3 regions of the Streptomyces sp. NPDC004134 genome follow, and region 2 is predicted to be linked to each of the others. Evidence: predicted binding sites of a transcription regulator. Region 2 holds the regulator's gene; each other region holds the start of a gene.
The links. The regulator HrcA, encoded in region 2, represses chaperone genes, less so after heat shock. The targets are predictions, from matches to a motif close to TTNGCACTCNGNNNNNCNGAGTGCNAA.
Positions count from the first base shown of each region.

Region 1: the regulator HrcA is predicted to act here: its motif matches at 1,099-1,125, upstream of groL (chaperonin GroEL).
Region 3: the regulator HrcA is predicted to act here: its motif matches at 1,082-1,108, upstream of groES (co-chaperone GroES).

Region 1 covers NZ_JBIAMS010000007.1:242,714-247,267, reverse strand. The annotation lists gene groL (chaperonin GroEL) at 1-971, opposite strand, end outside; gene ACFYVJ_RS12825 (cold-shock protein) at 1,380-1,583, opposite strand; gene ACFYVJ_RS12820 (MoaD/ThiS family protein) at 1,980-2,258, opposite strand; gene thrC (threonine synthase) at 2,255-3,553, opposite strand; SAM riboswitch class I at 3,571-3,710, opposite strand; gene ACFYVJ_RS12810 (glucosyl-3-phosphoglycerate synthase) at 3,892-4,554, shown strand, end outside.
Region 2 covers NZ_JBIAMS010000021.1:157,031-161,584, forward strand. The annotation lists gene ACFYVJ_RS24940 (16S rRNA (uracil(1498)-N(3))-methyltransferase) at 1-76, opposite strand, end outside; gene ACFYVJ_RS24945 (nitronate monooxygenase) at 73-1,167, opposite strand; gene dnaJ (molecular chaperone DnaJ) at 1,323-2,456, opposite strand; gene hrcA (heat-inducible transcriptional repressor HrcA) at 2,457-3,482, opposite strand; gene ACFYVJ_RS24960 (MBL fold metallo-hydrolase) at 3,624-4,328, shown strand; gene ACFYVJ_RS24965 (DUF3097 domain-containing protein) at 4,339-4,554, shown strand, end outside.
Region 3 covers NZ_JBIAMS010000001.1:409,554-414,107, reverse strand. The annotation lists gene ACFYVJ_RS01800 (polysaccharide deacetylase family protein) at 1-88, shown strand, start outside; gene ACFYVJ_RS01795 (polysaccharide deacetylase family protein) at 85-1,020, shown strand; gene groES (co-chaperone GroES) at 1,257-1,565, shown strand; gene groL (chaperonin GroEL) at 1,691-3,316, shown strand; gene ACFYVJ_RS01780 (SDR family NAD(P)-dependent oxidoreductase) at 3,406-4,185, opposite strand; gene ACFYVJ_RS01775 (multicopper oxidase family protein) at 4,255-4,554, opposite strand, start outside.

The DNA of each region.
Region 1 (4,554 bases), on a different contig from region 2:
GTGATGACGACCTTGCGGGCGCGGCCCAGCAGGTCGAGCGTGGCGCTCTCCAGCTTGAGGCCGACCTCCTCGGAGATGACCTGGCCACCGGTGAGGATGGCGATGTCGCCGAGCATGGCCTTGCGGCGGTCGCCGAAGCCCGGGGCCTTGACGGCGACGGACTTGAAGGTGCCGCGGATCTTGTTCACCACGAGGGTGGACAGGGCCTCGCCCTCGACGTCCTCGGCGATGATCAGCAGCGGCTTGCCGGACTGCATGACCTTCTCCAGGAGCGGCAGCAGGTCCTTGACCGCGCTGATCTTGGAGTTGGCGATGAGGATGTACGGGTCCTCGAGCTCCGCCTCCATGCGCTCCATGTCGGTCGCGAAGTAGGCCGAGATGTAGCCCTTGTCGAAGCGCATGCCCTCGGTGAGCTCCAGCTCCAGCCCGAAGGTCTGCGACTCCTCGACGGTGATGACGCCTTCCTTGCCGACCTTGTCCATGGCCTCGGCGATCAGCTCGCCGATCTGGGTGTCGCCGGCGGAGATGGAGGCGGTGGAGGCGATCTGCTCCTTGGTCTCCACGTCCTTGGCCTGCTCCAGCAGGGCGGCGGAGACGGCCTCGGTGGCCTTCTCGATGCCGCGCTTCAGCGCCATCGGGTTGGCGCCGGCGGCCACGTTGCGCAGGCCCTCCTTGACCAGGGCCTGGGCCAGGACGGTCGCGGTCGTCGTGCCGTCACCGGCGACGTCGTCCGTCTTCTTCGCGACCTCCTTGACCAGCTCGGCGCCGATCTTCTCGTACGGGTCCTCGAGCTCGATCTCCTTGGCGATGGAGACACCGTCGTTCGTGATCGTGGGGGCGCCCCACTTCTTCTCGAGGACGACGTTCCGGCCCTTGGGGCCGAGGGTGACGCGGACGGCGTCGGCGAGCTGGTTCATGCCGCGCTCGAGGCCGCGCCGCGCCTCCTCGTCGAACGCGATGGTCTTGGCCATTGTGTTGAGTCCTCCCGGACAGGGGGGTCGTCTGTGTCCGGACCGCGCTGGCGCCCGCGACGGACGGTCCGCGACCCGCGTGGTTCCCTCCCACCCGGCGTACGGACCTCACCGAACCGGTCCCGTGCTGTCACTCTCACGGGGAGAGTGCTAACGCCAATGATTAGCACTCGCCCCCTGCGAGTGCAAGCGGGTAGGGGCTTCTCATGCGCAGAGCGGAACCGGACCGCGGCACCGCACAACAGGCGGCGGAAGGAGGCGTGGACGGAGAGGCACGGGCAGGGGGGAACGGAGGGGGTACGGGCACGGGGCCCGGCAGAGGCGTACGGACACGGGCGCGGACAGCAGAGGGCCCGCACCCCGGAGGGTGCGGGCCGTCGCGAGTCGTCCGTGGTCGATGCCCGGCGCTCAGCCGCTGACGCGGACCATGTCTGCCTGCGGCCCCTTCTGGCCCTGCGAGATCTCGAACTCGACCCGCTGGCCTTCCTCGAGGGTGCGGTATCCGTCCATCTGAATCGCGCTGTAGTGGACGAAGACATCCGCACCACCGTCGACCGCGATGAAGCCGTACCCCTTCTCCGCGTTGAACCACTTGACGGTGCCCTGAGCCATTCCAAACTCCCCTATTGCCGGCCCTTACACAGGACCGCACTCCGCGGACCCGGGTCAGACCTCACCCCCGGATACACGCCGGGGCGTGCGCCGGAACGCGTCGACCGCGGCTGAATGTATCCGCACAGATGCCCAGTGCAACAGGTCACTCGGACGAGAATTCTGCGGACACCTGATCGGTATTTTTCCGATCAACCTCCGCCATTCCCTGACAACTCGGGCAGGGCATAACTCACCATCACGACAATTAACTCTCCGCATTTGCGGGGAACTTGTCGCGTTCTCATATGCGTGGAGCATGGGCCACGAGGGGGGAACGTCCCAACCCTATCGCGTGTCCGGACATGCGAACGGCCCCACTCCGGATCGGTGGGGCCGCACACACGCGAGAGGGGTTCAGCAGCCTCCGGCGACCGCCGGAATGATCGAGATCCCGGCCCCCTCCGGAGTGGGAGTCTGCAGGCCATCGGCGAAGCGGACGTCGTCGTCGTTCACGTAGACGTTCACGAAGCGGCGCAGCTTGCCTTGATCGTCCAGCACCCGGCCGGCGATGCCCCGGTGGTTCTTCTCCAGGTCTTCGATCACCTCGGCCAGCGTCGCGCCCTCGGCGCTCACCTCTGCCCGCCCGTCGGTATACGTACGGAGGATGGTCGGAATTCGGACGTTCACGCTCATGATGCGAGGCCGGCCTCTCGGAAGGAGTCGAGTGTGGGACGAATGATCGCGCTCGGCCCCGTGGTGGGAGCGACCGCGTCGAGGGTCTTCAGACCGTCGCCGGTGTTGATCGCGACGGTGGTCTCGGCCGGGTCGATCCGGCCGTCCGCGACGAGCTTGGCCAGCACGCCGAAGGTCACGCCGCCCGCCGTCTCCGCGAACACGCCCTCGGTACGGGCCAGCAGCTTCACCGCGTCCACGACCTCGGCGTCCGTCACGTCCTCCACCGCGCCGCCGGTCCGGCGGGCGATGTCCAGCACGTACGGCCCGTCGGCCGGGTTGCCGATGGCGAGGGACTTGGCGATCGTGTCGGGCCGCACGGGACGTACCACGTCGTGACCGTCCTTGTAGGCCCGCGAGACCGGGGAGCAGCCGGCCGCCTGGGCGCCGAAGATCTTGTACGGGCGCTCCTCGACCAGCCCCGTCGCGATCAGCTCCTTCAGCCCCTTGTCGATCTTCGTGAGCTGGGAGCCGGAGGCGACGGGGATGACGATGTTGTCCGGGAGCCGCCAGCCGAGCTGCTCGCAGATCTCGTACGCGAGGGTCTTGGAGCCCTCCGCGTAGTACGGGCGCAGATTGACGTTCGTGAACCCCCAGCCCTCGCCGATCGGGTCGCCGATCAGCTCCGAGCAGAAGCGGTTCACGTCGTCGTACGTGCCCTCGATGCCGACCACGTCACCGCCGTAGACCGCGGCCGTGACGACCTTCGCGTGCTCCAGGTCGTACGGGATGAACACGCACGAACGCAGCCCCGCCCGCGCCGCGGCCGCGCCGACCGCACCCGCCAGATTGCCCGTGGACGAACACGACAGCGTGGTGAAGCCGAAGGCGCGCGCCGCCTCGACGGCGATCGCGACGACGCGGTCCTTGAAGGAGTGCGTCGGGTTGCCCGAGTCGTCCTTGACGTGCAGCGCGCCCGTCACGCCCAGCTCGGCGGCGAGCCGGTCGGCGCGGTGCAGCCGGGTGAAGCCCGGGTTCAGGTTCGGCTTGTCCGCGACGTCCGCGGGGACCGGCAGCAGCGGCGCGTACCGCCAGATGCTCCGCGGCCCCGCCTCGATACGGGCCCGCAGCCGGGCGGCGGACTCGGCGTCACCGCCGGGGAGTTCGTACGCCGCCTCCAGCGGCCCGAAACACGACTGGCACGCGAACACCGGACCCAGCGGCACCCGCTCCCCGCACTCCCGGCACGACAGCGCGACGGCAGGACCCAGATCAGGGGCGCCGTCGACGGCGGTGGGAGCTGTGTCTACAGCCATACTGGCGAGGCCCTCTCTCCTCATCTTCCCCGCGACGCATCTCGCCGCAGGACGGAATTGGCACCATCACCGTCCGGGGCCTCGCAGCGTCGCGAGTACCGGACGGAGGGTTGCCGGGGCTTCAACGGGCCGTTCCCTCTGCCCCTCTGGATGAGCTCTGTATGGCGCGGGTCCGGCGGGGCCGTCCGGCGCTTTTGTCCGGCGCGCCGACCCCGACATAGGGACGTCACGCACGTTGTTCAAGACTGTAACCGACGACCAGGACAGTTGTGAGGGCCGTCCGATACGCGAGACGGCTCTCACACCGGACAGGACACCCGGCAAGGGGAGGCCCGCAGGTGCTCGATGACGTGGAGCAGTGGCTGAGGACGCGGTCCTGGTCCGCGGCGGACCGGCCGCCCGCGCGGCTGCTGGCGGCCAAGCGGGCGCTCGGGGCGCGCGGCACGGTGAGCGTGGTGCTGCCCGCGCTCGACGAGGAGGCCACGGTCGGGGCGATCGTCGCGGCGATCCGCGCGGAACTGATGGCTCCCGGCGACGGCGGGCTGGTGGACGAGCTGGTCGTGATGGACTCCGGCTCCACGGACCGTACGGCGGAGGTCGCCTCCGCGGCCGGCGCGCGGGTCGTACACCGCGACGAGGTGCTGCCGCGGCTGCCCGCGGTGCCGGGCAAGGGCGAGGTGCTGTGGCGGTCGCTGCTGGTGACGCGCGGCGAGATCGTGTGCTTCGTGGACGCGGACCTGCGGGACTTCGACACGGCGTTCGTGAGCGGGATCGTGGGCCCGCTGCTGACGGATCCCGGCGTGGAGTTCGTGAAGGCGGTGTACGACAGGCCGCTGGGCACGGGGGCGAACGGACAGGGCGGGCGGGTGACCGAGCTGGTGGCCCGGCCGCTGCTGAACCTGCACTGGCCGCTGCTGGCCGGCTTCGTCCAGCCGCTGGGCGGCGAGTACGCGGCGCGGCGGTCGCTGCTGGAGCGGCTGCCGTTCCCGGTCGGGTACGGG
Region 2 (4,554 bases):
CGGTCAGCGCCAGCACCGCGCCGGGGCGGGCGGCGTCCAGCACGTCGGGTCCTGCGACGAACACGGGGGCGGTCACAGCAGGCCGCCCGAGACGTCGCCGGCGGGCTTCGTCGTCCCGCTGAGCGCGTCGGCCAGCTCCCGGGCCAGCACCTCCACCAGCTCCGCGGCGGGCAGTTCCCGCGCCAGCCGGTAGCCCTGGCCGGCCCACAGCGCCATGCCCTGCGGGTCGCCGACGCGGGCGGCGGCGGCGCGCAGCGGGGAGGTCAGGTGGTGGATCTGGGGGTAGGCGGCGGGGGCGTACGGGCCGTGCTCGCGTACGAAGCGGTTGACCAGCCCGCGGGCGGGGCGGCCGGAGAAGGCGCGGGTCAGCTCCGTACGCGTGAACACCCCGCCGGTGACGGCCCGCTTGTGCAGCGCGTTGGCGCCCGACTCGGGGCAGACCAGGAACGCGGTGCCGAGCTGCGCGGCGGCGGCGCCCGCGGAGAGCACCGCGGCGATCTGCCCGCCGCGCATCAGCCCGCCGGCGGCGATCACGGGCACGTCGACGGCCTCCAGCACCTCGGCGAGCAGCGTGAGCAGCCCGCGGCCCACGTCGTCGTCCCGCGGGTCGTTGCGGAAGCCGCCCTGGTGGCCGCCGGCCTCGACGCCCTGCACGCACACGGCGTCCGCCCCGGCGGCCTGCGCGCGGCGCGCCTCGACGACGTTGGTGACGGTGACGACGGTGTACGTCCCGGCGCGGGCGAAGGCGTCGAGCACGGCCGCCTTGGGGCAGCCGAAGGTGAACGACACCAGCGCCACCGGCTCGTCCAGGAGTATCGCCACCTTGGCGTCGAAGGCGTCGTCCGTGCCCGCCTCGGCGTCGCCCAGCGCCGTGCCGTACCACTCGACCTCGCCGGCCAACTGCTCGGCGTACGCCTCGATCTGGGCGGGGTCGGGCGGCGAGGGGGGCTGGGGCATGAACAGGTTGACGCCGAAGGGCCGGTCGGTGACGGCCCGCAGTTGGCGGATCTCCTCGTACATCGCCTCGGGCGTCTTGTACCCGGCGGCGAGGAACCCCAGGCCGCCGCCCTCCAGCACCCCGGCGGCGAGCTGCGGGCAGGATGCGCCACCGGCCATGGGCGCCTGCACGATCGGGAAGGTGAACAGATCGTTCAGCTCGGTGGGCATGGCTCAATCCTGTCATGCAGGTCGGACGCCGGCGGCCCGCGCCGGATCTTGGAATCCGCACGTCTTCACGCACCTGGGGACGACTGGCGTCCCACCCGCAACACCCGTCGCACGGGCCGCACGGCGGCGGCCCGGCGAGCCCCCCGGCCGGGGAGCTAGCGGCCGCTCCAGGCGTCCTTCAGCCGCGAGAACAGCCCCTGCTGGCCCGGTTTGAAGTGGCCCTGGGGGCGCTCCTCGCCGCGCAACTGGGCGAGTTGGCGAAGGAGCCGCTCCTGGTCCGGGTCCAGCTTCTGCGGCGTCTCGACCTCCACGTGCACGACCAGGTCGCCCCGGCCGCCGCCGCGCAGATGCGTGACACCGCGCTGGTGCAGCGGAATCGACTGCCCCGACTGCGTACCGGGGCGGATGTCGACCTCTTCCAGGCCGTCGAGGGTCTCCAGATTGACCTTCGTGCCCAGTGAGGCCGCCGTCATCGGGATCGTCACCGTGCAGTGCAGGTCGTCGCCGCGGCGCTGGAAGATCGGGTGCGGCAGCTCGCGGATCTCCACGTACAGGTCGCCCGCGGGGCCGCCGCCCGGGCCGACCTCGCCCTCGCCGGCGTGCTGGATGCGGGTGCCGGTGTCGACGCCCGCGGGGATCTTCACCGTGAGCGTACGCCGTGAGCGCACCCGGCCGTCGCCCGCGCACTCGGGGCACGGCGTGGGCACGACCGTGCCGAAGCCCTGGCACTGGGGGCAGGGCCTGGAGGTCATGACCTGGCCCAGGAAGGAGCGGGTGACCTGCGAGACCTCGCCGCGGCCGCGGCACATGTCGCACGTCTGCGCCGACGTGCCGGGCGCCGCGCCCTCGCCGTTGCAGGTGCCGCAGACCACCGCGGTGTCGACCTGGATCTCCTTGGTGGCGCCGAACGCCGCCTCCTCCAGCTCGATTTCGAGCCGGATCATGGCGTCCTGGCCGCGCCGCGTGCGCGAGCGCGGGCCGCGCTGGCCCGCCTGGCCGAAGAAGGCGTCCATGATGTCGGAGAGGTTGCCGAAGCCGCCGGCGCCGAAGCCGCCGGCCGCGGCGCCGTTCTGCGACAGCGGGTCGCCGCCGAGGTCGTAGATCTGCTTCTTCTGCGGATCCGACAGCACCTCGTAGGCGGCGTTGATCTCCTTGAACCGCTCCTGGGTCTTCGGATCCGGGTTCACGTCCGGATGCAGCTCGCGGGCGAGTCTGCGGAACGCCTTCTTGATCTCCTCCTGCGACGCGTCACGTCCGACGCCGAGGACCGCGTAGTAGTCCGTGGCCACTTATGACTCCGCCAGGATCTGTCCGACGTACCGTGCCACTGCGCGTACCGCTCCCATCGTTCCGGGGTAGTCCATGCGGGTAGGTCCGACCACGCCGAGCTTGGCGACGGCTTCGCCGGTGTCGCCGCCTGAACCGTATCCGACGGAGACGACCGAGGTGGAGGTGAGCCCCTCGTGGTCGTTTTCATGGCCGATGCGCACCATCACGCCCGGTTCCTTCGCCTCGCCGAGCAGCCGCAGGAGCACCACCTGCTCCTCCAGCGCCTCCAGCACCGGCCGGATGGTGAGCGGGAAGTCGTGGTCGAAGCGGGTGAGGTTGGCGGTGCCGCCGATCATCAGCCGCTCCTCCGTCTCCTCCACCAGCGTCTCCAGCAGCACCGACAGCACGGTCTGCACCGTGCCCCGGTCGTCCGCGGGGAAGGGCTCCGCCAGATCGGCCACCAGCCGCGGCACGTCGGCGAACCGGCGGCCGACGACGCGGCTGTTGAGCCGGGCGCGCAGATCGGCGAGGGAGTCCTCGCTGAACGGCGCCGGGCAGTCGATCACGCGCTGCTCGACCCGGCCGGTGTCGGTGATGAGCACGAGCATCACGCGCGCGGGGGCGAGTTGGAGCAGCTCGACGTGGCGCACGGTCGAACGGGTCAGCGACGGGTACTGCACCACCGCCACCTGCCGGGTCAACTGCGCCAGCAGCCGCACCGTGCGTCCCACGACGTCGTCGAGGTCGACGGCGCCGGACAGGAAGTTCTGGATCGCCCGCCGCTCGGGCGAGCTCAGCGGCTTGACGTCGGCGAGCTTGTCGACGAACAGCCGGTAGCCCTTGTCGGTGGGGATGCGGCCGGCGCTGGTGTGCGGCTGGGCGATGTACCCCTCGTCCTCCAGGGCGGCCATGTCGTTACGCACCGTCGCCGGGGAGACACCCAGGTGATGCCGCTCGGTGAGCGCCTTGGAGCCGACCGGCTCCTCCGTGCCCACGTAGTCCTGGACGATGGCGCGCAGCACTTCGAGCCGGCGCTCGCTGAGCATGCTGCCCACCTCCACACTCGGGTCCCGTCCGGTCGTCCCGCCGCTGGCACTCGACGGCGGGGAGTGCCAGGGTTCGGGGCCAGTGTACGGCCGGGTAGGGGAGCCCGGGCAAGGCGGCCGGTCACGTTATAGCGTCGGGGTATGGGTGGCGGTTGGGAAGAGCTGGCCCCGGACGTCCTGCGGTGCCGGCTGCCCCGCTGGGACGCCACGGCGGGCGCGGTGGGATCCGCGGAAGGCGTGCTGCTCGTGGACACGGGCGCGTCGCTGCGGGAGGGCGCGGAGCTGCGCCGGGCCGTACGCGACCGCTTCGGCCGCCCCGTGACCCGTATCGCGCTCACGCATCCGCACTTCGACCACGTGCTCGGCACCGCGGCCTTCGCCGGTGCCGAGGTCTACGGCCCGGCGGGCATGGCCGCGCACCTGCGCGGCCCCGGCGCGGACGAGCTGCGCGCGGACGCCGTACGCCACGGGCTGAACCGCGACGAGGCGGCGGAGGCCGCCGACGTCCTGGTCGCCCCGCGGCACGCGGTCTCCGGCACGTACCCGCTGGACCTCGGGGGCGGCCGGGAAGTGCTGCTGGTCGAGCTGGGCGCCGCGCACTCGCCGCACGACATGGCGGTGTACGTCCCGGGCCGCCCGGCCGTCGTCTTCTGCGGCGACCTGGTCGAGGAGTCGGGGCCGCCGTCGGTGGGCCGGGACGCGGACCCCTCGCGGTGGCCCGCGGCGCTGGACCGGCTGCTGGAGCTGGGCGGTTCCGGGGCGGTGTACGTCCCGGGCCACGGGGCGGCGGTGGGGGCGGACTTCGTACGGGCCCAACGCGACGAGCTGGCGGGGCGCTTGTCGTAACCTCACTCCCGTGCGCCGTTACGACACCGATCTCACGCCCCCCTGGAAGAAGCCGCAGCAGCCGGCCCCCGAGGTGGAGGCCGAGCCCGATCTGGTGGTGGAGGAGGTGGCGACGGGCTTCTGCGGCGCGGTCATCCGCACGGAGAAGACCGCGGAGGGCCCGACGGTCACCCTGGAGGACCGCTTCGGCAAGCACCGGGTGTTCCCGCTGACGCCGCGGGGCTTC
Region 3 (4,554 bases), on a different contig from region 2:
CGGCACGATGACCGACATGCTCCGTACGGTGCTCCGTAAGGCGAACGACGAGGGCTTCGCCGTTGCCCGCTTGGAGGACTACGTATGAGGCGCACCCGCCGCTCCGGGCGGCGGTCGTCAGCCGCCGCGATAGCCGTCGTCTGCCTGCTCGCGCTCAGCGCCTGCGCGGACGCGGCCAGGCCGACGGAGGAGTGGTTCCCGCAGCGCGCGGAGGAGTCCGCGGCGCCCGGGGACGGGCGGGCGGACGGCAAGCCTGGCATGCGGCACGCGGGGCGTACGCCGCGGGCGCTGCCCGGCGGTGACGGCAGTACCCGCAAGGACGTCGCCCGTGCCGGCGGCGCCGAGGCGTACCGCCGCTGGGGCCTCGACCGCCCCCTCGCCGCGCCGCCCACGCCCCCCGCGAGCCGCCCGGTGCGGCCGGCGGACTCCGGGCTGCCGGCGGTCGCGGGCCGGGTGCCGACGCGGGACAAGGTCGTCTTCCTGACGATCGACGACGGCTGGGACAAGGACCCGGAGCTGATCCGGATGGCGGCCGATCTCCGGCTGCCGTTCAGCATGTTCCTCTCCGACTCGGCGGCCGGCGGGGACTACGGGTACTTCGAGGAACTGCGGCGCCTCGGCAACTCCGTCCACGGCCACACCCTCACCCACCCCGACCTCACCTCCCTCCCGTACGCCGGGCAGCGCCGCCAGATCTGCCGCCAGCAGGAGCGCGTCGCCGGCGCCTTCGGAGTCCGCCCGACCCTCTTCCGGCCGCCCTACGGCAAGTACGACGCGGAGACGCTGCGGGCCGCCGCCTCCTGCGGGGTGCGCGCGATGCCGCTGTGGCGGGCCGACATGAAGGCGAGCGGCCTGGAGTACCGCAGCGGCGACCGGCTGCGCCCGGGCGACATCGTGCTGGCGCACTTCCGGGGTCCCGAGCAGCAGGGCGGGCGGACGATGACGGACGTGATGGCTGAGTTCGTACGGGAAGTCCAGCGGCAGGGCTTCACCGTGGCCCGCCTGGAGGACTACATGTGACGCGGGCGGGGGTGCGGCCCGTACGACTGTACGGTCGGCGGCGGGCGACGCGGGTGGCAATCTGGCACTCGGCTTGACCGAGTGCTAAAGGGCGGCATAACCTCGGCTCTGGCACTCCCCCAGGGAGAGTGCCAACACAGCGACGAGGCGGATCCGGCACCCGCGACGACGGGTCCTCCAGGGTCGCCACCCCAGACATTCAACCCCGCGAGATCTCCGAAGGGGGAGGTCGGATCGTGACGACCGCCAGCACCAAGGTTGCCATCAAGCCGCTTGAGGACCGCATCGTGGTCCAGCCGCTCGACGCCGAAGAGACCACGGCCTCGGGCCTGGTCATCCCGGACACCGCGAAGGAGAAGCCCCAGGAGGGCGTCGTCCTTGCCGTCGGCCCGGGCCGCTTCGAGGACGGCAACCGGCTGCCGCTCGACGTCTCCGTCGGCGACGTCGTTCTCTACAGCAAGTACGGCGGCACCGAGGTGAAGTACAACAACGAGGACTACCTCGTCCTCTCTGCCCGCGACGTGCTCGCGATCATCGAGAAGTAATCGGGGCGCTTCCCGCTTCTTCCCACACCAGGCCGCGCCCCGGATCCGTTCGCCGAGCAGGACATATCGAAACGGGCCGGGGCGTCGGCGCTCCCTACGGCGCCCCTTGAGAGGACCCACGTTCCATGGCGAAGACTCTGAAGTTCGACGAGGACGCCCGCCGCGCTCTTGAGCGCGGCGTGGACAAGCTTGCCGACACCGTGAAGGTGACGATCGGCCCCCGCGGCCGCAACGTCGTCATCGACAAGAAGTTCGGCGCCCCGACCATCACCAACGACGGCGTGACCATCGCCCGGGAGATCGAGGTCGAGGACCCGTACGAGAACCTGGGCGTCCAGCTCGTGAAGGAGGTGGCGACGAAGACCAACGACGTGGCGGGCGACGGCACCACCACCGCCACCGTGCTGGCCCAGGCGCTGGTCCGCGAGGGCCTGCGCAACGTGGCCGCCGGCGCCTCCCCCTCCGCGCTCAAGCGCGGCATCGACGCGGCCGTCGCGGCCATCTCCGACGAGCTGCTGAAGGCCGCCAGCCCGATCGACTCCAAGTCCGACATCGCCGCGGTCGCCGCGCTGTCCGCGCAGGACGAGCAGGTGGGCCAGCTCATCGGCGAGGCCATGGACAAGGTGGGCAAGGACGGGGTCATCACCGTCGAGGAGTCCAACACCTTCGGCCTGGAGCTGGACTTCACCGAGGGCATGGCCTTCGACAAGGGCTACCTGTCGCACTACATGGTGACCGACCAGGACCGCATGGAGGCGGTGCTGGAGGACCCGTACATCCTGATCACCCAGGGCAAGATCTCCTCCATCCAGGACCTGCTGCCGCTGCTGGAGAAGGTCATGCAGGCCGGCTCCGCCAAGCCGCTGCTGATCGTCGCCGAGGACGTGGAGGGCGAGGCGCTGTCCACCCTCGTCGTCAACAAGATCCGCGGCACGTTCAACTCCGTCGCGGTCAAGGCCCCCGGCTTCGGCGACCGCCGCAAGGCGATGCTCGGCGACATGGCCACCCTCACCGGCGGCACCGTGGTCTCCGAGGAGGTCGGCCTCAAGCTCGACCAGGTGGGCCTCGAGGTGCTCGGCACCGCCCGCCGCGTGGTCATCACCAAGGACGACACCACGATCGTCGACGGCGCCGGCAAGTCCGACGAGGTCGCCGGCCGGGTCGCGCAGATCAAGGCCGAGATCGAAGCCACGGACTCCGACTGGGACCGCGAGAAGCTGCAGGAGCGGCTGGCGAAGCTGGCCGGCGGCGTGTGCGTCATCCGCGTCGGCGCGGCCACCGAGGTCGAGCTGAAGGAGAAGAAGCACCGTCTGGAGGACGCCATCTCCGCCACCCGCGCGGCGGTCGAGGAGGGCATCGTCTCCGGCGGCGGCTCGGCGCTCGTGCACGCGGCGAAGGTGCTGGAGGACGGCCTCGGCCTCACCGGCGACGAGGCCACCGGCGTGGCGGTCGTCCGCCGCGCGTCGGTCGAGCCGCTGCGCTGGATCGCGGAGAACGCGGGCCTGGAGGGCTACGTCATCACCTCCAAGGTCTCGGAGCTGACCGCGGGCCAGGGCTTCAACGCCGCCACCGGCGAGTACGGCGACCTGGTGAAGGCCGGCGTCATCGACCCGGTGAAGGTGACCCGCTCGGCGCTGGAGAACGCGGCGTCGATCGCCTCGCTCCTGCTGACCACGGAGAGCGCGGTCGTGGAGAAGCCGGAGCCGCAGGAGGACCAGGGCCACGGCCACGGCCACGGCCACTCCCACTGACCTCCGGTCGGTACGGGCAACACACCGCAGGGCCTCGCCTCCGCAAGGGGGGCGAGGCCCTGCGGCGTGCGGCCTCCGGACCCGATCCCCTACTGCGGACCGTACTTGCGGCCCGCCCCCGTCGACACCCGCCCCAGCAACCCCCGCGGCACCAGCTTCGCCGCCCCCATCAGCGCCTTGTACCGCGGATCAGGGATCGAGACCGTACGCCCCCGCCTCAGGTCCCGCAGCCCCTCCGCCACCACCTTGTCCGCGTCCAGCCACATCCACCCCGGGATGTCGTCCGTCCCCATCCCCGCCCGCTCGTGGAACTCCGTCCTGACGAACCCCGGGCACAGCACCATCAGCCGCACCCCGCTGCCCGCCAGGTCCCGCGCCACCCCCTGCGTGAACTGCACGACCCAGGACTTGCTCGCCCCGTACGTCCCCCGCGGCACGAACGCCGCCACCGAGGCGACGTTCACCACCGCACCCCGCGACCGCTCCCGCATCGCCGCCGCCGCGGCCGTCGTCAGCCGCAGCACCGCCTCGCAGTGCACCTTCAGCATCGTCAGCTCGTCGGCGAGCGTCACCTGGAGGAAGCGCCCCTTCAGCCCGAACCCCGCGTTGTTGACCAGCAGGTCCACCGGCTGCCCGGCTTCGGTCTCGCCGAGGCGCTTCTCCACCGCCGCGATGCCCTCCTCCGTCGCCAGGTCCGCGGGCAGCACCGACGTCTCCACGCCGTACCGCTCGTGCAGCTCCGCGGCCTGTTCGTGCAGCCGCTCCGCCGTCCTGGCGACGAGCACCAGGTCGTACCCGGAAGCCGCCAGCCGGCGTGCGAAGGCGGCGCCCAGGCCGGCCGTCGATCCCGTAATCAGCGCAGTCGTCATGTGCGCACGCTAGCGGGCGCGATCGGCACCCGGTCAGCACCCGGCGGGTGCCGACCGATCGGCAGCCGGTCAGTGCCCGGCATGCCCGTCCCCGCCGCCCGGCGGCCGCCCGGCCTGCTCACCCGGGTTCACGACCGCGAACTGGCCCATCATCCCGCCGTCCTCGTGCGACAGCAGATGGCAGTGGTACATGTACGGCACGTCCGGGTCGGGCGGCCCGTCGAAGCGCAGCACGAGCTTCACCTCCCGCCCGTTCGGCACGTACACCGTGTCCTTCCGTCCGCGCAGCTCCGGCGGCGGCGGTTCGCCGTCCACCTCCAGGACCCGGAACTGCACGTCGTGGACGTGGAAGTTGTGCGTGACGCCGTC